DNA from 3 places in the Bradyrhizobium sp. sBnM-33 genome. Region 3 is predicted to be linked to each of the others. Evidence: riboswitches for the same ligand, from Rfam matches in the RefSeq annotation. Region 3 holds a riboswitch; each other region holds the start of a gene.
What was found. A riboswitch is a leader RNA that binds a small molecule or an ion and turns the genes downstream of it on or off. The one in region 3 is predicted to bind cobalamin.
Positions count from the first base shown of each region.

Region 1: it holds a riboswitch for cobalamin, as region 3 does, so the genes downstream of both, RX328_RS05285 (ribonucleoside-diphosphate reductase subunit alpha) here and RX328_RS08110 (energy-coupling factor ABC transporter permease) in region 3, are expected to answer to the same signal.
Region 2: it holds a riboswitch for cobalamin, as region 3 does, so the genes downstream of both, RX328_RS03030 (TonB-dependent receptor) here and RX328_RS08110 (energy-coupling factor ABC transporter permease) in region 3, are expected to answer to the same signal.

Region 1 is NZ_CP136624.1:1,118,258-1,125,669, reverse strand. It holds gene RX328_RS05290 (ribonucleotide-diphosphate reductase subunit beta) at 1-137, opposite strand, end outside; gene RX328_RS05285 (ribonucleoside-diphosphate reductase subunit alpha) at 163-3,069, opposite strand; cobalamin riboswitch at 3,185-3,395, opposite strand; cobalamin riboswitch at 3,528-3,742, shown strand; gene metE (5-methyltetrahydropteroyltriglutamate--homocysteine S-methyltransferase) at 3,855-6,224, shown strand; gene RX328_RS05275 (hypothetical protein) at 6,408-6,608, shown strand; gene ftsH (ATP-dependent zinc metalloprotease FtsH) at 7,086-7,412, opposite strand, start outside.
Region 2 is NZ_CP136624.1:649,496-656,907, reverse strand. It holds gene RX328_RS03055 (hypothetical protein) at 1-147, shown strand, start outside; gene RX328_RS03050 (MBL fold metallo-hydrolase) at 373-1,413, shown strand; gene RX328_RS03045 (ABC transporter substrate-binding protein) at 1,505-2,338, opposite strand; gene RX328_RS03040 (ABC transporter ATP-binding protein) at 2,338-3,120, opposite strand; gene RX328_RS03035 (FecCD family ABC transporter permease) at 3,117-4,160, opposite strand; cobalamin riboswitch at 4,295-4,494, shown strand; gene RX328_RS03030 (TonB-dependent receptor) at 4,607-6,886, shown strand; gene RX328_RS03025 (transcriptional regulator) at 7,080-7,319, shown strand; gene RX328_RS03020 (hypothetical protein) at 7,326-7,412, shown strand, end outside.
Region 3 is NZ_CP136624.1:1,718,569-1,725,980, forward strand. It holds gene cobM (precorrin-4 C(11)-methyltransferase) at 1-520, shown strand, start outside; gene RX328_RS08100 (cobyrinate a,c-diamide synthase) at 520-1,830, shown strand; gene cobA (uroporphyrinogen-III C-methyltransferase) at 1,827-2,555, shown strand; cobalamin riboswitch at 2,604-2,824, shown strand; gene RX328_RS08110 (energy-coupling factor ABC transporter permease) at 2,861-3,538, shown strand; gene cobF (precorrin-6A synthase (deacetylating)) at 3,591-4,340, shown strand; gene cobT (nicotinate-nucleotide--dimethylbenzimidazole phosphoribosyltransferase) at 4,398-5,453, shown strand; gene RX328_RS08125 (histidine phosphatase family protein) at 5,448-6,023, opposite strand; gene RX328_RS08130 (hydrogenase small subunit) at 7,220-7,412, shown strand, end outside.

The DNA.
Region 1 (7,412 bases), 600 kb from region 3:
CGCTTGTCGTCGACAGACACCCGTCCACCGTGGCGATCGATCGTGCCGAGGCCGGTTTGTTCGGCCTGGGTGACGGATTGCGCCACGACGGGCGGCGTCTGATGCGGGGATGCGGATGGTTCGGACCAGTCGAGCATTGTGGTTTCCTTTTGTTCTTGCTGCTTACTGGCAGGCTTCGCATTCGGGATTATCGATCGAGCACGCCACCGCACCGGTTAAATCCGGCGCGGTGGCGGCCAGCGCAACGATGATCGGGGCTGGAGCCATCATCGTCACGGACGCGACGCTGTTGAGCTTGCCGTCGGTCCCCCGGAGCGTGGACTTTTCGACATGCGTCGCGCTGCGCGAGCGCAGGTAATAGGTCGTCTTCAGCCCGCGCGCCCAGGCCAGCCGATAGAGCGCATCGAGCTTCTTGCCGCTAGGGTTGGCGATATAGAGGTTGAGCGACTGCGACTGGTCGATCCATTTCTGCCGCCGCGATGCCGCCTCGATCAGCCAGGCGCTGTCGATCTCGAAGGCGGTCGCATAGAGCGCCTTGAGGTCATCGGGAATGCGATCGATAGCCCCCAAGCTGCCGTCGAAATATTTGAGGTCGTTGACCATCACCTCGTCCCACAGCCCGCGCGACTTGAGGTCGCGGACCAGAAATTCGTTCACCACCGTGAAGTCGCCGGACATGTTGGATTTGACATAGAGGTTCTGGTAGGCGGGCTCGATCGACTGCGCGACGCCGCAGATGTTGGAAATCGTCGCGGTCGGCGCGATCGCCATCACGTTCGAATTGCGCATGCCTGATAATTTGGCACGCTCGCGCAAGGTATTCCAGTCGAGCGTCATGCTGCGGTCCATCGCCAGACCGCCGCGGGCTGCCGCCAACAGTTCGATCGAATCGATCGGCAAAATGCCGCGGCTCCACAGCGAGCCGTCAAACGACGGATAGCGCCCGCGCTCGGCGGCCAGATCGACGGAGGCCGAGATGGCGTAATAGGAAATCATCTCCATGCTGGTATCGGCGAACGTTACCGCCGCGTCGGACGCCATCGCGATCCGCATCGCCTGCAGCGCATCCTGGAATCCCATCAGCCCGAGGCCGACCGGACGGTGTCGCAGGTTCGAGCGCCGCGCTTCGGGAATGGTGTAGAAGTTGATGTCGATAACATTGTCGAGCATCCGCATCGCAATGGTCACGCTGCGCTTCAGCCGCGCCTCGTCCAGCCGGCCTTCCCGCACGTGGTGAAGCAGGTTGATCGAGCCGAGATTGCAGACGGCAGTCTCGTCGTCGGACGTATTGAGCGTGATCTCGGTGCAGAGGTTTGAAGAATGAATCACGCCAGCATGGCTCTGCGGCGAGCGTAGATTGCAGGGATCCTTGAACGTGATCCAGGGATGCCCGGTCTCGAACAGCATGGTCAGCATTCTGCGCCAGAGATCGGTGGCACGGATCTGCTTGAACACGCGGATCTCGCCCCGCGCCGCCTTGGCTTCGTAAGCCGCGTAACGCTCGGCGAAAGCCTCGCCGTAGAGATCGTGCAGGTCGGGCGTCTCGTCCGGCGAGAACAGCGTCCATTCGCCATCGGCCTCGACGCGCTGCATGAACAGGTCGGGCACCCAGTTCGCGGTGTTCATGTCATGGGTGCGGCGGCGATCATCGCCGGTGTTCTTGCGCAGCTCCAAAAATTCCTCGATGTCGATGTGCCAGGTTTCGAGATAGGCGCAGACCGCGCCTTTGCGTTTGCCGCCCTGGTTGACGGCGATCGCGGTGTCGTTGACCACCTTTAGAAAGGGCACCACGCCCTGGCTTTCGCCATTGGTGCCCTTGATATGCGCGCCGAGCCCACGCACGCGGGTCCAGTCGTTACCGAGCCCGCCGGAATATTTTGCGAGCAGCGCATTGTCCTTGACCGACTTGAAGATGCCGTCGAGGTCGTCGGCGATGGTGGTGAGAAAGCAGGACGACAATTGCGGCCGCAGCGTGCCGGAATTGAACAGCGTCGGCGTCGAGGCCATGAAGTCGAAGGACGACAGCAAATCGTAGAACTCGATCGCGCGCGCCTCGCGGTCGATCTCGCGGATCGCCAGCCCCATCGCGACCCGCATGAAGAACGCCTGCGGCAGCTCGATGCGATTGCCGTGCACATGCAGGAAATAGCGGTCGTACAGCGTCTGCAGACCCAGAAACTGGAACGCCAGGTCGCGTTCCGGCTTCAATGCCGCGGCAAGCTTTTTCAGGTCGAAGCGCGCCAGATCGGGATCGAGCAGTTCGGCCTTGATGCCGGCCTTGATGTAGGCTGGAAAGTACTCGCCGTAGCGCTCGGCCATCTCGGCCTGCGACGCGCTGGTCGGCGTGTCATGCACGAAAGACAGCACCTCGGTGCGCAGCTTGTCGAGCAAGAGCCGCGCGCTGACATAGGCGTAGTTCGGCTCCTGCTCCACCAGCGTGCGCGCGGCCATCACCGACGCCAGCGCCAGTTCGTCCTCGCTGATGCCGTCATAGAGATTGCGCTGCGTCTCGGCGAGCACCGCGGTGGCGCCGACGCCCTGAAGGCCAGTGCAGGCTTCTTCGATGATCAGCGTCAGCCGCGCGATATCGAGCGGGACCTGCACGCCACTGGCCAGGGTGACACGTAACGAGGGCTTCCCCGATGGCTGGGCGGCCATGGCCACGTCCTGTCCGGCACGCTGGCGCGTACGTTCCTCGCGATAGAGCACATAGGCGCGCGCGACCTTGTGATGCTCGCTGCGCATCAAGGCGAGCTCGACCTGGTCCTGCACGTCCTCGATATGAAAGGTGCGGCCCTCGCTCATCCGGCGCGACAGCGCGCCGACGACCTCGGCGGTCAGTTGCTCGACGATTTCATGCACCCGGCGGGAGGCCGCCGCGCCATGTCCCTCGACCGCGAGAAACGCCTTGGTCATCGCGACCGAAATTTTGCTGGCGTCAAATTTCGAAACCGTGCCGTTGCGACGAATCACCTGCATCGGCGGCTGCGCTTCCGAGACGGCAAGCGATTCGGGCCGCAACCGGATGAATGGAGCGGCACTGGCTCCGCGATCGAGAGAGAGTGACATCAAGAGACCCCGTGATGGTATTGGGGCTGGATGTCAGAGAGGACGCTGCTTCAAATGCGCGGGCGAGAAACCCCGGCATGAATCTGCAAGCGCCGCCGGGACACCCCGCCCGTGGACGTTTTTTCGGTGTCGCGGCAGGTCTCCTGGCTCGCAGGTCGCCGTTGTCCCCGTGTCTTCCCAATGCGATGCCGCATCAGTGACGTAAGATTCGGAAAACAACTCACTGCTTACAGTTGCGGGGGCAGCGCCGGATTTTCGCGATACACCGGCTTCCCTCTTAGCCACCATGTGTTGGGTCATGGCGGACCGTGACGGCTATATCTCGTGTTATTCGCGTCCGCCTGTCAATGGGGAGAGCAGGTGATGTGCAAGAATTTCGGCGAGGGAACCTGCGGCTGTGAACAACGATTACAACGAACCAGCGAATGTCGCCGAGTTGACGCGCCTGCCGCGTTGCCGATAAGTGGACCCGTCGTGGTTCTTCGGGAGACGTTCTTCCGAAGCTAAGAGGGAAGCCGGTGCGGCCGAAAAGCCAAAGCCGGAGCTGCCCCCGCAACTGTAAGCGGCGAGCCGCTGTCCAATGAAGTCACTGAAGCCTCACGAGGTTTCGGGAAGGCCGGACAGCAGCATTGACCCGCGAGCCAGGAGACCTGCCTCGACAACATACACGTCCTCGGGCGGGGTGTCCCGGTGGTGCGGTTGCGATTTTCCGCGCGCGCTCTGCCGTTCGCGAAAATCCAGACGTGTCACTTCGGCCTTTGCCCCCAACTTTTGGGGTTAAGCCAATGTCTGGTTCTACATCTTCTTCCATCATCTCCACTTCTTCACTTCCCGTTGCCTCCCTCGGCACGCCGCGCATCGGTCCGCGCCGCGAGCTGAAATTCGCGCTGGAGAGTTTCTGGTCCGGCGCAACCGACGAGAAGGCGCTGATCGAGACCGGCATCGGGCTTCGCGCCGCCAACTGGGCGCGTCAGAAAAAGCTTGGCGTCAACGTGATCCCGTCGAACGATTTCTCGTTCTACGACCAGGTGCTCGACACATCCGTCATGGTCGGTGCGATTCCGGAAATCTATCGCTGGAACGGCGGGCCGGTCTCCCTTGCGACTTACTTTGCGATGGCACGCGGCGCACAAGGCAAGGCACATGAAGCGAGCTGCGGCCATATCAATCACGGGCACGACGCCGCGCACGGCGTGCCGGCGCTCGAGATGACAAAATGGTTCGACACCAACTACCACTACATGGTGCCCGAACTGGCCAAGGATCAGAAATTTGTCCTCGCCTCGCGCAAGCCGATCGAGGAATACGAAGAAGCCAAGGCGCTGGGTTATCAGACCCGCCCTGTGCTAGTCGGGCCGGTCACGTTTCTCAAACTCGCCAAGAGCAAGGATGCCGGTTTCAATCCGCTGTCCCTGCTTGATCGCTTGGTGCCGGTTTACATCGAGGTCCTGCGCGAACTCGCCGATCGGGGCGCGGAATGGGTGCAGATCGACGAGCCGTGTCTGGTGCTCGACCTCGATATCGTCGCGCATCAGGCGCTGCATTATGCCTATGCGAAGATCACGAGCGCGGTGCCGCAGCTCAAGATCATGCTGGCGACCTATTTTGGCGGGCTGGGCGCCAACCGCGATACTGCGCTATCCCTTCCCATCGCCGGCCTGCATCTCGACCTGGTGCGCGCGCCGGAGCAGATCGACGAGCTCGCCGGTTTTCCTGACGACCTCGTGCTGTCGCTCGGAATCATCGACGGCCGTAACATCTGGCGCGCTAATTTGAGCCGGCTTCTCGACCGGCTTGAGCCGGTGATCGCCAAACTCGGCAAGCACCGTGTGCAGGTCGCCCCCTCCTGTTCGCTGCTGCATGTCCCGATCGATCTCTCACTTGAGACCGGGCTCGATCCCGAAATAAAAAGCTGGCTGGCATTTTCGGTGCAGAAGCTCGAGGAGCTGGCCACGCTCGGAACCGCGCTGGCCGATGGCCGCAGAGCAGTCGCGGACAGCCTGAAAGCTTCGGACCAGGCGGCAGCCTCCCGCAAGGCGTCGCCGCGCATTCACGACCCGAAGGTGGCGGCACGTGTTGCCGGCATCAATGAGCCGATGCGCTTCCGCTCCAGCGTCTTCGCTGAACGCGCCACCGTTCAGCGCGAGCGCTTCAACCTGCCGGCGTTCCCGACCACGACCATCGGCTCGTTCCCGCAAACCGCCGATGTCAGGAACGCCCGCTCCGCTCACGCCAGGGGAGCTCTGACGGACGAAGCCTATAAGCTCTACCTGCAGAACCAGACGGCCCGCACAGTGCGCTGGCAGGAAAATATCGGGCTGGACGTGCTCGTCCATGGCGAGTTCGAGCGCAATGACATGGTGCAGTATTTTGGCGAACAGCTCGCAGGCTTCGCCTTCACCACACACGGCTGGGTGCAATCCTACGGATCGCGCTACGTGCGTCCGCCGGTCTTGTTCGGCGACGTGTCGCGGCCGAAGCCGATGACGGTCGAGTGGTGGCAATATGCCCAGTCGCTAACGAAAAAGCCGATGAAGGCGATGCTCACCGGCCCCATCACCATTCTGAACTGGTCGTTCGTCCGCGACGACATTCCGCGCAGCGAAGCCTGCCGGCAGATCGCGCTCGCGATCCGCGACGAGGTGGCCGATCTCGAAGCCGCCGGCGCCGGCATGATCCAGATCGACGAGGCGGCGCTGCGGGAGGGCCTGCCGCTGCGCAAGTCCGAATGGCAGGCCTATCTGGATTGGGCCGTCGACGCCTTCCGGCTCTGTTCGTCCGGCGTGCGCGACGAGACGCAGATCCACACCCACATGTGCTACTCGGAGTTCAACGACATTATCGGCGCGATCGGCGCGATGGACGCCGACGTGATCTCGATCGAGACCTCGCGTTCGAAGATGGAGCTGCTCGATGCGTTCAGGGACTACCGCTACCCGAACGAAATCGGCCCCGGCGTTTACGACATCCATTCGCCGCGCGTGCCTGATATCGAGGAGATGACGGCTCTGCTGAAACTCGCCCGGACGCGGCTATCCGATACCCAGATCTGGATCAATCCGGATTGCGGACTGAAGACCCGCAAATGGGAGGAGGTACGGCCGGCGCTCGTCAATATGGTCGCGGCGGCCCACGAAATGAGGGCATCCGTGTAACGCGAGAAGCCTCTAATCTTGCTGCGGCTGCGTAGGGTGGGCAAAGGCGCACTTGCGCCGTGCCCATCATCTATCCGAGATCGTTGGTGTGAATGGTGGGCACGCGGAGCCTGTCATCGGGCCCGCATTCGCGCGACCCGGTGGCTTTGCCCATCCTACGGCCTCATCATCAAGGAGAACGTCATGCGCTTCTGGATCGAATGCACGCGATTTGAGACGGGGCAATCCATCCACATCAACATTGCCCTGGTCGGCAGCATGTGGCGCGAAGGCGAGCGCACCGTGCTCGCCTTCGTCGGCGGCGAGGGGCAAAAGGTCGAAGTAGCCGAGACCCCGGAACACATTCTGGCCGTACACCTCGGGGCGGCGGCCGCGGCGCTATGACGGTTCGAAAATCAATCCCGTTGTGCAATCGCCAAAGTGCTCCCCGCTCTTGTCGTTGAAACACATGAACCAGCAAGGCAGCGGCGCAAAACGCGATGTTCCGACCGCGCCCCTTAGATGCTCTAGAGAAATTGGGTTTGATTGCGACCACGAAGAAGCTGCGCTCCCTCTCCCGCTTGCGGGGGAGGCATAGGCAGCCTATGGCCGCCGTTCTTTGGAAGAACGCCGATGCGAAGCATCGGCTATGGGTGGGGGGTCTCCGCGGGCGACACTGCCCGAGTGGAGAGAGCTCCCACCCGGCGCTTCGCGCCGACCTCCCCTGCAAGCGGGAGAGGTGAAGCGCGTCTGCGGCCAAATCGATTAACCAAAAATCATCATGCTCTAGGCCAGTGTCTGTTCGCGACAAGAGGACCCGATCACAAGCATAAAAAAACGCGGCGTCGCCGCCGCGTTTTTATTCAGAAGGCAATCCCGCTCTTACGCCTGGGGCTGCGGCTCCAGACCCGGGTCCGGATCGGGACGCGGGCGCGGCTTGCCGGCGGGGGGTACGGCGGAAGCGCGCGGCGTGCTCGGCTCCAAGACCGATTCGCGGTTGGGCTTCTTGCCCTTCAACAGATCGATGATCTCGTCGCCGCTCAGCGTCTCGAATTCGAGCAGGCCCTTGGCCAGCGTCTCGAGATCCTCGCGCTTCTCGGTGAGGATTCGGGTGGCCTCGTTGTAGCCTTCCTCGACCAGCCGCTTGATCTCCTTGTCGATCTTCTGGACGGTCGCTTCCGAGGCATTCTGCGTGCGTGACACCGACAT
Region 2 (7,412 bases), 1.1 Mb from region 3:
TTCGACGTCTGCCTCAATACCGTCGATACGCTCGAACGCGAGCACGGCAAACGGCCGGAATTCATCGCGGCGGCAACACCGGTGCAGGTCGGGGTGGCGCAGATTCTTTTTCTGACGGAGAATGGGTACACGCTAGTGCGGCCGTGACCGTCGTTGCGAGCGAGCAGACCGCAATGCCCCCCGTTCATTGCGAGCGGAGCGAAGCAATCCATCCGTCCCCGGGCGGAAATATGGATTTGCTTCGTCGCGGAGCCTGTCATCGGGTGCGCATTCGCGCGACCCGTTGGCTCCTCGCAATGACGTGAAGGCCAGAGCTGGCGCGACACCCCGGCATGATGTGATAAAGTCGAGAAGCAACATTTGGTGTCAGCCATGATCTTCCGTCAACTCTTCGACAGTGTCTCCGGCACCTACAGCTACCTGCTGGCGAGCCGCGCCGGCGGCGAGGCGTTGATCCTCGATCCCGTGCTGGAAAAGGCCGATCGTTACTGCCAGCTGCTGCGCGAGCTCGATCTGCGGCTGGTGAAGGCGGTCGATACCCATCTGCACGCCGACCACATTACAGGCCTCGGCGAACTGCGCGACCGCACCCAGTGCATCACCATTATGGGCGAGCAGAGCAAGGCCGACGTGGTATCGATGCGGGTTTCCGACGGCGACAAGCTGACGATCGAGGGGCTGAGCCTGGATGTCATGTACACGCCCGGCCACACCGACGATTCCTATAGTTATTTGATGGGCGACCGCGTATTCACCGGCGACACGCTGTTGATCCGCGGCACCGGCCGCACCGACTTCCAGAACGGCTCTTCCCGTGCGCAGTATGAATCGATCTTCAACCGGCTTCTGAAACTGCCGGATGAAACCATGGTGTTCCCCGCCCATGACTACAAAGGCGACACGGTTTCCACCATCGGCGAGGAGAAGCGCTACAATCCCCGGCTGCAGGTGCGTAACGTCGACGAATATATTGAGCTGATGGCCAACCTGAAGCTGCCGAATCCGAAGATGATGGACGTCGCGGTGCCCGCCAACATGCATGTCGGCCTGCATCAGGAGGAACTTGCCAAGCAGGGACTCGCGCTCTCTGCCCGCGACGCGATCAACGTTCTCGGCCGGCCCGATATCCTCTTGGTCGATTTGCGCGAGACCAGCGAGCGCGCCAAGCACGGCACGATCTCGGGCGCGCTGCACGCGCCCTACCCTGGCATCGGTGAGAGCCTGAAGCCCGGCGGCATGCTGCGCGAAGTCGCCGCCGCCACCGGCCGCCGGGTCGTGTTCTTCTGCGCCTTCGGCGAACGCTCCGCGATGGCGGTTGCCGCGGCCAAGAATGCGGGACTGGCCAACACCGCGCATATCGAAGGCGGCATCGACGCGTGGAAAAAGGTCGGTGGACCGGTGGTGATGGGGTAGGATTTCATCGTAGCCCGGATGGAGCGAAGCGAAATCCGGGACGCCCCGAAAAGATTCCCGGATTGCGCTTCGCTCCATCCGGGCTACGAATTCACTTTCCCACCCGCTTCAACTCTGCCGTCAGCGCATCGAGCGCATCGGCCAGCATCACGCCGCCGCATTCGGTCAGCCGCTCCGGAATCACGATGCGCCGCTCCGGCGGGTAGAAGCGCTCCAGCGCCGGATGGACCAGAAACGCCTGGCCGTCATCGCGCGCATAATTGCCGGCTTGCGAAACCACGAGAAAGTCGGGCTTCAAGGACACGATCGCCTCCAGCGAGGCAAATCCGCCGAAGGTAAAGCCGAGGTCGCCAGCGGCGCTGCGCAGCCCGACTTCGCTCAGCAGCGAGCCTAGAAAGCTGTCGCTGCCTGCCACCCAGCCGCGCCGCGACAGCGGCAGCACGCGATAATGCCGCTCGGCGGCGGCACGGCGGGCACGCGCCAGCGCGGCGTCGAGCCGCGCGATTTCGGCAGCCGCGCGATCGGGGTGCCCTGTCATGTCGCCGACCTCGCGGATCTGCGCGCGGGCTTCGTCGAGGTTTCGCGGCACGGCGAGCTCGGCAAGATGAAGACCCTTCGCCTTCAACAGTTCCCGCGTCGAGCGCTTGTCAAACGCACTGGCGATGACCAGGTCCGGCTTGAGCAGCAGCACGTCCTCGGCCGCGCCTGATAATACCGGGTAGCGGCTGATGTCGCCCGCCTGCGATTGCCAGCCGTCGCGTGCAAAGCGGCTGAGGCCTAAAATCTGCTCGGGGTCGGCCAGCGTCAGCAGCAACTGATCGCTGCAGACATTCATCGACACCATACGCGGAGGGCTGGCCGCGAGTGCCGCGCCGCCTGACATCGCCAACGCGGCGATCGCAACAAGAACGCCGAACCGTCGCATCAGACATCCGCCCAGGGCACGATCACCGCCTCGCGCTGATATTCCGCGCGGTAGGCGCTGATCCGAAATACGTCCGCCATCACCTGCTCCGATAACCCCGCGCTCGGTGTGCCCCACGACACTAGATTGCCTTCCTTCAGCACCAGCACATGGTCGGCAAACCGCGCAGCAAGCCCGAGATCGTGCGTCACCACGATGATCAGCACACCCTTGTCCGCGGTCGCGCGCAAGTTCTTCATGACGTCGATCTGGTGCCGCGGGTCGAGCGAGGCGGTCGGCTCGTCGGCCAGGATGATCGGCGCTTCCACCGCGAGTGCGCGGGCCAGCGCCACGCGGCTGCGTTCGCCGCCGGACAATTCGGTGACGCGTCGATCACTGAACTCCATCACGTCGACGGCCTGCATCGCGCGCAGCACGGCCTCGGCATCCCTGGGCGACAGCCGCGCCGGATCGGTTGCGCCATGCGGGTAGCGGCCGAGCGCCACGATATCGCGCGCCGGCAGCGGCCAATGCACGAGATGCCCCTGCGGCAGATAGCCGAAGCGTTTGGCGCGCTCACGCAGCGACAGTGAGACCAGCGCATCGCCGCCGATCGTGATCTCGCCTTCGGAGGGGATCAGCCCGGCTAGCGCGCGCAGCAGCGTGGTCTTGCCGGCGCCATTCGGGCCGACCAGCGCCACCAGGTGCCCCGCCGACAGCGCCAGCGAAACGTCCTTCAGCACGACGCGGCCGGCGAGCCGCACGCCGAGTCCCCTTGCGGTCAGCAGCGCAGCCTCGCTCATGCGACGCCTCCGCCGAGCGCGCGGCGTTCGCGCATGATCAGATAGAGGAAGAACGGCACGCCGATAATCGAGGTCAGCACGCCGACCTTGATATCCGATGTTGAGGGAATGATGCGCACTGCAATATCCGCGGCCAGCAATAGCGCCGAGCCCGCGAGTGCGCTCGGCACCAACAGCCGCCCGGGATCGTGGCCGATCACGGGCCGCATCAGGTGCGGCGCGACCAGGCCGATGAAACCGATGGTGCCGGTAACAGCGACGGCGCCGCCGACACCCAGCGCGACGCCCGAAATCACGAACAGCCGTAGACGCCCCACATCGACGCCAAGGCTCTGCGCGGTTTCCTCGCCCAAGCTCAGCGCGCGAAAGGCGTGGCGCTGGCTGAACAGCATGACCGCGCCGGCAATGATGAATGGAAACGCCAGCATCACATGCTGAAAGCTGCGATCCTCGAGCGAGCCGAGCAGCCAGAATGCGATCTCCAGCACCACGAAGGGGTTGCTGGAGAGGTTCATCACCAGCGCGGTGGCAGCGCCCGCAAAGCTCGAAATCGCCAGTCCCGAGAGAATGAGGATCAGCAGACCCGCATTGCGGCCGGCGATCGAGAGCAGCACGAACACCGAAGCGAATGCCGCGATGATCGCGGCGACCGGCAGCGCATAGGAGCGCACGTCGGCCAGCCCGATCGCAATCACCAGCACCGCGCCAAAGGCGGCCGATTGCGGCGCGCCGAATAGCGAGGGCGAGGCCAGCGGATTGCGCAGCAAGCCCTGCAGCGACGCGCCCGACAGCCCGAGGATGGCGCCGATCGCCAGCGCCAGCAGCGTGCGGGGCAGGCGGATTTCCCGCACGATCACCTGCGCCACCTCGCTGCCGCCACCGAACAGCGCTTGCGCCACCGCAAGCGGCGACAGCCGCACCGGCCCGATGCCGAGCGAGATCAGCATCAGGAGCACAACAAGGGCAGCAAGCGCCGCGGTCGCGCCGATCCGCCGGCGCGCGGCGTCCTCATTGGTCAGGGCTACGGCTTCAACACTCATCGATCGTCCTAAAGCAGGTTTACCCGCCCCGGTACAGGCGGCGGGCAGGCGTGCTCATGCGGCAAAAATAGCGCACTCGTCCAGTGAGGATCGCGGGACGCCCCGGGGCGCATTGACTCGGACTTTGACAAACTTCTACCATAGTTCCCGACGGTTCCCGTTTTGGGGATCAAAAGGGAATGCGGTGCGGGGAAATCCCCCAATTCCGCGGCTGCCCCCGCAACTGTAAGCGGCGAATCCTTCGTCACATGCCACTGGGCACTCGGTCCTGGGAAGGCGACGATGGGGTAACGACCCGCGAGCCAGGAGACCTGCCGTCAGCCGTGGTCACACGCGAAGATGTCGGTCGGGGAGTACAGACATTAGCTTCACCTGAGCTGCTCAAAGCACATGGTGAGACTTGGTTCGCTGTGACGTGCCACTGACGTCATACCGAGGTCCAAGTCATGTCTTTCACCAACACAGCCGCAAGGCGCCGCCGCTTTTGGCTCGCCTCCAGCTTTCTCGTTCCCATCGTGTCGCTAGGCATCTCCGGTGCGCACGCGCAGCAGACGGCGGCGGAGCCATTGCCGCCGATCGAGATAACTTCGCCTACCGACCCGAACCGGACTCGCGCAAAACCGACCTACAATGAAGCGTCGACCTCGCGCCGCGTCGTGCCGGCGGCGGTGCCGTCGACCGGCGGAAGACCCGCAGCGGGGATCGGCTCGAACACCGCATCCCAGGGCGTCTCGCAAGGCGCGGACGGCAGCGGCGACCGCCAGTTTTCAGGAATCGTCGGCTCGGCGTCGACCGTTATTACCGCCGAAGAGATCGCGCACTCACCGGCTCAAACGCTGCAGGAAATCATCGCGCAAACGCCCGGCGTGCAGCTGACTAGCCTGTTTGGTGGCGTCAACGGCGCCAAGACCAGCGTCGACCTGCGCGGATTCGGCGCTTTCGCGACCTCAAATACGCTGGTGCTCATCAATGGCCGAAGGCTCAACGACATCGACATGGCCGGTGTGGATTTTTCGACCATTCCGCGCGACTCGATCGAGCGCATTGAAATCACGCGCGGCAACAGCGGCGCGGTGCTGTATGGCGACAACGCGGTCGGCGGCGTCATCAATATCGTCCTGAAGAACGGCGTCGGTGGCCCACCTGTTGCCATGCGCGCAGAGGCCGGTATCGGCTCCTTCAACCAGCGCATGGCCTCGGTTTCGGCGGCGCTGAATTCGGGACCATGGTCGACCTCATTCTACGGCAACGCAATCAAGTCCGACGGCTATCGCGAAAACAACGCGCTCGACCAGCGCAACGGGGTCGGCAATCTCAATTACACCACTCCCGATCTCAAGGCCTTCCTGACGGTGACCGGCGACGACCAAAAGCTCGGACTCCCCGGTGGCCGCATCGTCGATCCCTCGATTGGCGTCAACGAACTGGTCACGAACCGCCGCGGCGCCGCCACGCCATTCGATTATGGCAATCAGCAGGGCGCCAGCGCTACCGCCGGTTTTACCAAAACCCTGTGGAACGGAGCCGAACTCATTGTTGATGGCGGCGTCAGAGACAAGAAAACGCAAAGCGGATTCTTCGGGGCGATACCGTTTGCGTCGCCATTTCCGAGTTTCTCCTCCACCTATAACGACGCATCATTGCAGACTTGGTCGATCACGCCACGATTGAGCATCAAGAACTCGATCCTCGGGGTGCCCTCACAGATCCTGACCGGTATCGATTATTACGATGCGACGTTCCGCCAGGACCGCGGGGCGTTCAAGGGTCTTGCGCCGACCCACATCTACGATCTGTCGCAGCAGATGCTGGCCGGCTACTGGCAGCAATCAGTCGGCCTGTTGCCGACGACCGACTTCTCCTATGGCGCCAGGATTCAAAACACCAGCCTGAGCGCCCGGGATCGGTTCGACGCCAACGCGCCCGGTTGCGCCATGTTCTTTAATTGCAGCGATCAAGCCTCCCCGCTGGACAGCAACGAGACGCAATACGCCTTGCACGTGGGCCTTGAGCACCGACTCAGCAACACATTCTCGGTGTTTGGCCGCGCCGCGCGCGCGTTCCGTACTCCGACCGTCGATGAACGCGTCTCCAGCGGCCCTTTCTTCGTTCCGGGGACCTTTCAGTTGAAAACCCAGACCTCGCACGACATTGAGGGCGGTTTCCGCATCAAGTCCGGCGGTTTCCAGATGCAGTCGAGCATCTACAACATGGACCTCGAGAACGAGATCCATTTCATCCCGGCGCTGTTCTACAACGTGAACCTCGGTCCAACCCGCCGCTACGGCTCCGAGACCAGCGCGTCGCTGCGTGTCAGTGACAGCCTGTCGCTGCGGGCGGGCGCTGCCTACACGCGTGCTGTCTTCCGCGAAGGGCCGTTCGCCGGCAACGACGTGCCACTGGTTTCCCGCTACACAGCCATGGGCGGCGTGACCTGGAATATCTGGCAGAACTACCTGGTGTTCGACGCCACGGTGCGGGCCTGGAGCGAGCGCGTCATGGACAACGACCAAGCCAACACCCAACGGCGTATTCCGGCGGACGCCACCGTCGATCTGAAATTGAGCGGCGCCTACGATCGCTTCTTCTGGTCAGTGGGCGTGAACAACCTGTTCAACGCACTCTATTACGACTACGCCATCGCGAGCTCGTTCACGCCGGGCCGCTTCGCGGCCTATCCACTCCCTGGCCGCACCTTCATGGTGAAGGCCGGCGCGACGTTCTGACCGACATTAGCCGGTTCGGCTTGCTGCCGGACCGGCCCCGACCTGCCGTGTTCCCCGCCAACCTTCATATCAAGGCAGATTCTGTCAGAAACTGCGCCGTTTTCGATCGAAAATAACGTCCTCTGCACGCCGATCCGTGGTAAATGGGCCACAGACCGCTCGACGATATCAGTCGTGATTTCAGAGGTATGACATGAATGATGAGCCGAAGAGCGCCGCCGAGCTGAAAGAAATGAGGCTCAACCGCAAGCGCGCCCAGGAAGTCGACGGCATCAAGGCGATGGCCGAGATCGCGGCTGCCGATATCGCGATCCGCAAGCGAACCGAGAAGCTCCGCGCGCTGCGTCTGGCAAAGGAAGCGGCCGACCGTGCAAATCCGCCAGAAGCGAAGGTCAAGGGCAAGACCAAGACCAGGATTGCGAAAAGAGGCTGACCTGAAATGACGAAAGCGGATCGCGATCGCGCCCAGGCGCGCTTCGACAAGGCGGCCAAGGCAGTTCAGGACGCAAAGTCCGGCAAGGCCGAA
Region 3 (7,412 bases):
GGCGATGGGCGAGCAATTGCGCCGCCTTCGCGCGCTGCAAATTCCCTATTCAATCACGCCGGGCGTGCCGGCCTTTTCCGCCGCCGCAGCGGCTCTCGAGGCTGAACTCACGCTGCCGGGTCTTGCGCAGTCCGTCGTGCTGACGCGAACGCCGGGCAGGGCAAGCGCGATGCCCGAAGGCGAAAGGCTCGCTGCCTTCGCCGCGACCGGTGCGGTGCTCGCCATCCATCTCTCGATCCATCTGCTTCCCAAGGTGATTGATGAGCTCACGCCGCATTACGGACCGGACTGCCCGGTAGCGATCGTCTGGCGCGCGAGCTGGCCGGACCAGCGCATTATTCGCGCAACGCTGGGTACCCTCAATGCGGCGGTTGGCACCGAGCTCGAGCGCACCGCGCTCATCCTGGTTGGCCGGACGTTAGGTACGGAGGAGTTTAGCGAGAGTCGTCTCTATGCCGCCGACTATGACCGCCGCTATCGGCCCCTCGGGCCGACGCCGCGCTTTCCGCAGGCATCGTGATGGCGGCGAGCCTCGTCATCTCCGCGCCGGCATCCGGTGTTGGCAAGACGACGCTGACGCTGGCGCTGGCGCGCGCCTATCGCGATCGCGGGCAGAAGGTCCAGTGCTTCAAGAGCGGACCGGACTACATCGATCCCGCCTTTCATGCGGCCGCCACGGGGCGCGCCTCGGTCAATATCGACAGCTGGGCCATGCGTCGCGAGGCGATCGAAGCGCTCGCCTCGCGCGCGGCGGATGCGGACATCGTTCTGGCTGAAGGTTCGATGGGCCTGTTCGATGGCGTTGCCGCGCGGGGCGTCTCGGGCATCGGTGCCACCGCCGATATTGCCGAGATGATGGGCTGGCCGGTCCTGCTCATGATCGATCCTTCCGGACAGGCGCAAACCGCCGCGGCTGTGGTTGCGGGACTGCGCGATTTCCGTGCCGGTGTGCGTCTTGCGGGCGTCGTTCTCAACCGTGTCGCCAGCGCCCGGCACGAAGACCTTGTGCGTCGCGCACTGGCGGCCACAGGCATTGCTGTGTTCGGCGCATTACCGCGCCACGCCGCGATCGCCTTGCCGAAGCGGCACCTTGGCCTGGTGCAGGCCGAGGAGCAGGCAGAGGTAGGCGGCCTGATCGCCGAAGCCGCGCGCTTCGTCACCGAGCATGTCGATCTCGACGCAGTGCTACAATCGGCATGCGCCTGGTCACCGCAGCTCGCCGCGCGCAGTGAAAACGTCAAGCCACCCGGCCAGCGCATCGCGCTGGCGCGCGACGCCGCATTTTCGTTCGTCTATCCACACATGCTCGAGGCCTGGCGCGCCGCCGGTGCCGAGATCTCAACCTTCTCGCCGCTCGGCGACGAAGGTCCCGACGTCGGGGCCGACGTTTGCTGGCTGCCGGGCGGCTATCCGGAATTGCATGCCGGCCGGCTGGCGGCCAACACGCGATTTCGCCGCGCGCTAAAGTCCTTTGCCGAGACGCGGCCGGTGCATGGCGAGTGCGGCGGCTATATGGTGCTGGGCACCGCCTTGACCGACGCCAACGACGCACGCCACGAGATGACGGGATTGCTCGGACTGGAGACCAGTTTTGCCCAGCGCCGCATGCATCTGGGCTACCGGCTCGCGGAGCTCACTGAGCCGATGCCCGGGCATGGGCGGGGCGCACGGCTTCGCGGCCACGAATTTCACTACTCCACGATTGTCTCGCAGCCCGATACACCCTTGGCCGTCGTGCGCGACGCGACCGGCGCGGTCGTTGCGGAAACCGGCTCGCGGCGCGGTTTCGTCACCGGTACGTTCTTCCACCTTATTGCGGAGGATACGTGAGCAGCCTTGTTTCCTTTGTCTCGGCCGGTCCCGGCGATCCTGAGCTACTAACGCTCAAGGCGGCCGCGTGTCTGCGCGCCGCCGACGTCGTGTTGTATGACGACCTTGCCTCGGGCGCGATCCTCGATCACGCCCGCCCCGGGGCCAATCTGGTGGCGGTTGGCAAGCGGGCGGGCCGGCCTTCGGCCAAACAGGAGCATGTCAACCGGCTGCTGATCGACTACGCGGCCGCGGGTGCCCGCGTGGTCCGCTTGAAATCGGGAGACGCCGGCATCTTCGGGCGACTTGAAGAGGAGATCGAGGCGCTGCGCGCGGCGGGCATCGGCTACGAGATCATTCCCGGTGTCACCTCGGCCTGCGTTGCGGCAGCGCACGCCGGCATTCCGCTTACCCGACGGCACACCTCTCGCCGCGTCCAGTTCGTGACCGGAGCTGATGTCGCCGGACAGTTGCCTGCAAATCTCAATTGGGCAGCGCTCACCGATCCGGAATCGACGACCGTGGTCTATATGGGCAAGCGCACATTCCCGGCCCTCGCGGCGAAGCTGATTGAGCACGGCATGGCCCCCGACACAGCGGCGCTGTTTGCCGAGTCTCTCGGCCATGCCGAACAACGGCTTGTCCGCACGACGATCGCGAAGCTCGCCGAGCAGCTCGCGCAAGCCGGCCCTGCAACGACGGCGGCCGTCATTCTTTTCGGCGCGCTGGCGGGAGAGTATCCGTGATGCCGTCGTCCGCCCTCGCGAGCCACTTGACGCCGCCTCATCGGAAGGGGCACACAGAACAGGCATGGTGCTCGAACCGGCGCAAAGCGCCGGAGTATAATCGGGAATGGGGTAGGGCGGACCCAATTGCGGCGCCTGAAGCCCCGGCCGCCCCCGCGACTGTAAGCGGCGAGGGACTCCGATCCGCCACTGGGCCGTCAAGCCCGGGAAGGCTGGAGGTCCGTTTCGAACCGCGAGCCAGGAGACCGGCCCTGGAGTTTTTGACGCCAACGCCGTCGGGTGTGACGGCAGGAGGGATGTAAATCATGCATATCGAACCGGAAATCGTTACAGGCGCCAAGCTCGTGCTGAGTTACGCGACCGGGGCAGCCGCCGCCGGCTGCGCCCTCAAGCTCGCGGCCGAAACAGTGCGCGAGCAGGGGATCGTTTCATTGGCGGTGCGCACCGTCGCAACAACGGTCCTGGTCTTCTCGTTTTTCGAGTTGCTGCCGCATTTCCGGGTCGGGGTCTCGGAGGTGCATTTCATTCTCGGCTCGACGCTGTTCCTGCTTTTCGGCGCGGCGCCGGCCGCGTTCGGGCTGGCGCTCGGTCTCTTGTTTCAGGGGCTGTTCTTTGTGCCAACGGATCTGCCGCAATACGGCATGAACGTGACCACGCTGTTGGTGCCGCTATTTGCGATCCGAGCGCTTGCCGAGCGCATCATTCCCCGCAACACCGCCTATGTTGACCTGCAGTATCGCCAGGCATTCGCGCTTTCGACCGCCTATCAATCCGGCATTGTGGCATGGGTCGCCTTCTGGGCTGTCTACGGCGCTGGTTTTGCGGCCGAGAACCTTACCGCCATCGCGTCCTTTGCCGCGTCCTATGCGCTCGTCATCGTGATCGAGCCGCTGGCCGATTTGGCCGTGCTGGCGCTGGCGAAGTCGATGCGGGGCATCACCGCAGACGGTCTTGTTACCTATCGCCTGCACAACGCGGCCTAGAGATGACGTGGGGGGCGGTCGCAAGTCGCGGCCACCCCTTGCGCGCGACAAGATGCAAACGCTCTTCCTGATAGGCATTGGTTGCGGCGATCCCGAGCAGCTTACGCTTGCCGCGATCCGTGCGATCAACGCAGCTGACCTCGTCCTGATTCCGCGCAAAGGCACGGCGAAATCCGATCTCGCCGACCTGCGCCGAACCATTTGCGAGCGAGTTCTCACCAACGGTCGCACGCGCGTCGCCGAGTTCGATCTGCCCGTGCGTGACGCCGGGCAGGAGGACTACCACAAGGGCGTGGACGAATGGCACGACGCCGTCGCCGCAAGCTGGTCGCGCGAAATTGCGGACCATCTCGGTAGTGACGGGCGCGTTGCTCTGCTGATCTGGGGCGATCCTTCGCTATACGACTCCAGCCTGCGGATCGCTCGCAGGCTCGATCCGTTGCCGACGATCGAGGTGGTGCCAGGCATCACGTCAATCCAGGCGCTTTGCGCTGCGCACTCGTTGCCGCTGAACGACATCGGCGAACCTTTTCTGGTGACAACAGGGCGGCGGCTGCGCGAAGGCGGCTGGCCGCACGGCACGGACACCGTGGTCGTCATGCTCGATGGCGGCGCGGCGTTCCAGTCGCTCGACCCGGGAGGACTGCACATCTGGTGGGGCGCCTATCTCGGCATGCCCGACCAGATCACCATGTCAGGTGAGCTGGCCGAGGAGGGCCCACGCATCGTCGCCGCGCGGCGGCAGGCGCGCGAAAGGCATGGCTGGATCATGGACAGTTACATCCTCAAGCGCCGGTCATAGCGCGCTCGGGCGAGAGCCCGTCCGTATCGTTAACGCCAGCATCAGAGGCAGAACAGCATGCTACCCGAGTGGGTCTATCAAGAGTGCCCGGGCATCTCGACCGCCCATCGCGATGCGGCGCTGGCCCGTCAGGCTCAACTCACCAAGCCGGCCGGCGCGCTCGGCCGGCTCGAGCAAGTGGCGACCGAACTCGCCGGCCTGCAACAAACGGAGCGGCCTCAGGCCGAGCGCGTGCCGATCATCGTCTTTGCAGGCGACCACGGTATCGTCGCCCAGGGGGTATCGGCCTATCCTCAGGAAGTAACGATCGCGATGATGTCGAATTTCGCGTCGGGCGGCGCAGCGATCTCCGTCCTTGCGGGCGAGCTGGGCTCAAGTCTCGAGATCGTCGATGCTGGAACGCTCGCCGAACAACCGATCCCGGGCGTCGTGACTGACAAGCCGCGCCGGGGCACCAGGGACTTCAGCAAGGAAGCGGCGCTTGAGTTGGTGGAGGTCGCCTTCGCCGTCGACTGCGGCAAGCGCGCGGTCGCACGCGCCGCCGCAACAGAGCCTGATCTTCTGATCGTTGGCGACATGGGCATCGGCAATACCACGACTTCGGCGGCCATCGCCGCGGCCTTGCTTGGCGTGAGCGCCGCACAGATGACCGGCAGCGGGACCGGCATCGATGCAGCCGGTCGTGCGCGGAAGGCGCACTTGATTGACGCAGCGCTGGATTGTCATGGTCTCACGAGACCACCTGCTTCTCCCGAACACATCCTATGTGCGGTCGGCGGTCTCGAAACTGCTGCGATTACGGGCGCGATCATCGCCGCCGCACAGCGTCGCCTCCCGATCCTGATCGACGGTTTCATCGTGTCCGTCGCGGCATTGACGGCGGTGCATCTTAATCCGTCGTGTCGGCCCTTTCTCTTATCCTCGCATCAATCGGCCGAGCAGGGGCACCGCCTGGTTCTTGAGGCCCTGAATGTGCAGCCGTTGTTCAATCTGGACCTCAGGTTAGGGGAGGGATCGGGCGCCGCGCTCGCATTGCCGATCCTGCGGCTTGCATGCGCTCTGCACAATGGCATGGCGACCTTCGCGCAAGCCAGCGTTCCGAATCGCTCATAACGCGACATTCTGATTGACCGACACAATCCGCCAATCGTTCCGTAGCCGATCAATTCGGGTGATCGACAGCGGATCGATAACAAAGCGCAACGCTGCTTGCGGTGCGATGTCGAGGGCTACGCAGAGCGCGGCGCGAATAGTGCCGGAATGCACGACGAGCGTTGCTGGACCAGCAGCTATTTTACGTAGTCCATCCCGAACCCTCGCAATTTGATCTTCGAAGCTCTCGCCGCCGGGTGGGCTTGAACGAGCGGGATCCTTCCAGAACTCGGCGTACCCTTCTTCTCCGAAAGCGGCGAGATCGTCGTGACGTCGGCCGGTCCAATCCCCGAAGTCCTGCTCCCGAAACTCAGGCACCGGGATTGGATCAAGCTCAAATGCGCGCGCGGTATCGAGAGTTCGTTGAGACGGACTCGCATAGCTTGCGGCGTCCCGCGGCAAGCGCCTTCGCACGGCTTCCAAATGCGCCCGATCGCTGAGATCGGCCGGAGCGCCCGAAGGGGAGATCGTTCCTTCGATAGAATCGACGACCGCATGCCGGACCAACCAAAGAAAGGCTTCCCCTTCCATCCCATATCTCCGAGATGCTTATCAATGCGAGAAACATCTTGAATATTCGCCCGCGGACGCTTTACCGCGACCAAGGATTAATATCACAGCCGGAGCAAAATGCCTATCTCAACACCTCCCGGCGCCGCCGCCGTGCAAGGAAGGCGCGTTGTAGCCTCGCGTCACGCTAGTTTCTCATGACAGCGCTCGTGCCCTCTCTCGTTAATGCGACGGCGATGGGCGCCCGCGCTGAAGTAGCAACTCGTTGCGAGCGTGGCGGTCGTCCACTCGACCATGCCGACGCCGCTGGTGCCCCGATCCCTACGCCATGTTCAGGAGAACGCGGAAGCTACGCTGTCCGCGGAGGAGGACAGCTCATGATCGCATCCTGGGAGTAGTTCTAAGCTTCGGATTCTTGGTTGCCATCGGCCCCTGTTCTGGAATCGACATCGCCCGGCTCGCGAATGCGTCGGCATCGAGCTAACTGAGCTCCCGAATGTCTCGAACGATCGCCGGGGGATCCTGCGCGTCGTCGCGGGCGCGCCAAGCTGTCCGGCGCAGAGACCTGCTTTGCAGGCTTACGGCTCAATCGGCGGCGACCTATTGCGATACCACTGGCTGACATGATCAGGCCAACAGCGAGAATAACTATAAGCTGGTGCGATGTGTAGCAGCGTCGCTCCTCCCACGCTGACTTCCCGCTCGGCCGCCGAAAGGGGCAACTGAGCTCGTCGAGAGACGACCATCGTCATTCGATGCTCCGTGGTGGCGTGTTCGGCGTGTCCGGTTGAATACGCGTATGTCCAGAAACCGACGCCGAGGCGCAAGTATTCCGTCGCCGCGGCGCGAAGCACATGGTTTTCACTCTTAAAGCAACGCTCGTACAACGTGCTTGGTGGCACGTCGATTGCTGGGACACGGTAAAAGATCCGCACGACCATGCCGCTCTCCCAGCCATTGGCGCAGGAGGTGCGACATCTGACTGTTCTCGACAATCTGTAGTCATCCCGCGCGTCTCGCCGGACGCATCGCGACGTGCGATCTGATCTGGGTCGAGTGGTGGGAGGCGAATGAGATAGCTGATCGAAATGCGCTGCTTCAGTAACGAGCCAAAGAAGAAATTGATGTGACGCGGCCGCAGCTGTCATCGCGGCTTGGCCTGCTTCTTGCTACCCGATCGTCGGCAAGTCGTCGATAACAGATCTCGGGAAGAATTTATGGGCGGGGCAGCGGAAACGTTTTACGGCGTCATCAGACGTCAGGGTATCACGCGTCGCAGTTTCCACAAATTCTGCAGTTTGACGGCAACGAGCCTCGGGCTCGGTCCGCTCGCGGCAAGCCAGATTGCCAACGCGCTGGAGACAAAGCCGCGTGTGCCCGTGATCTGGATGCACGGGCTCGAATGCACCT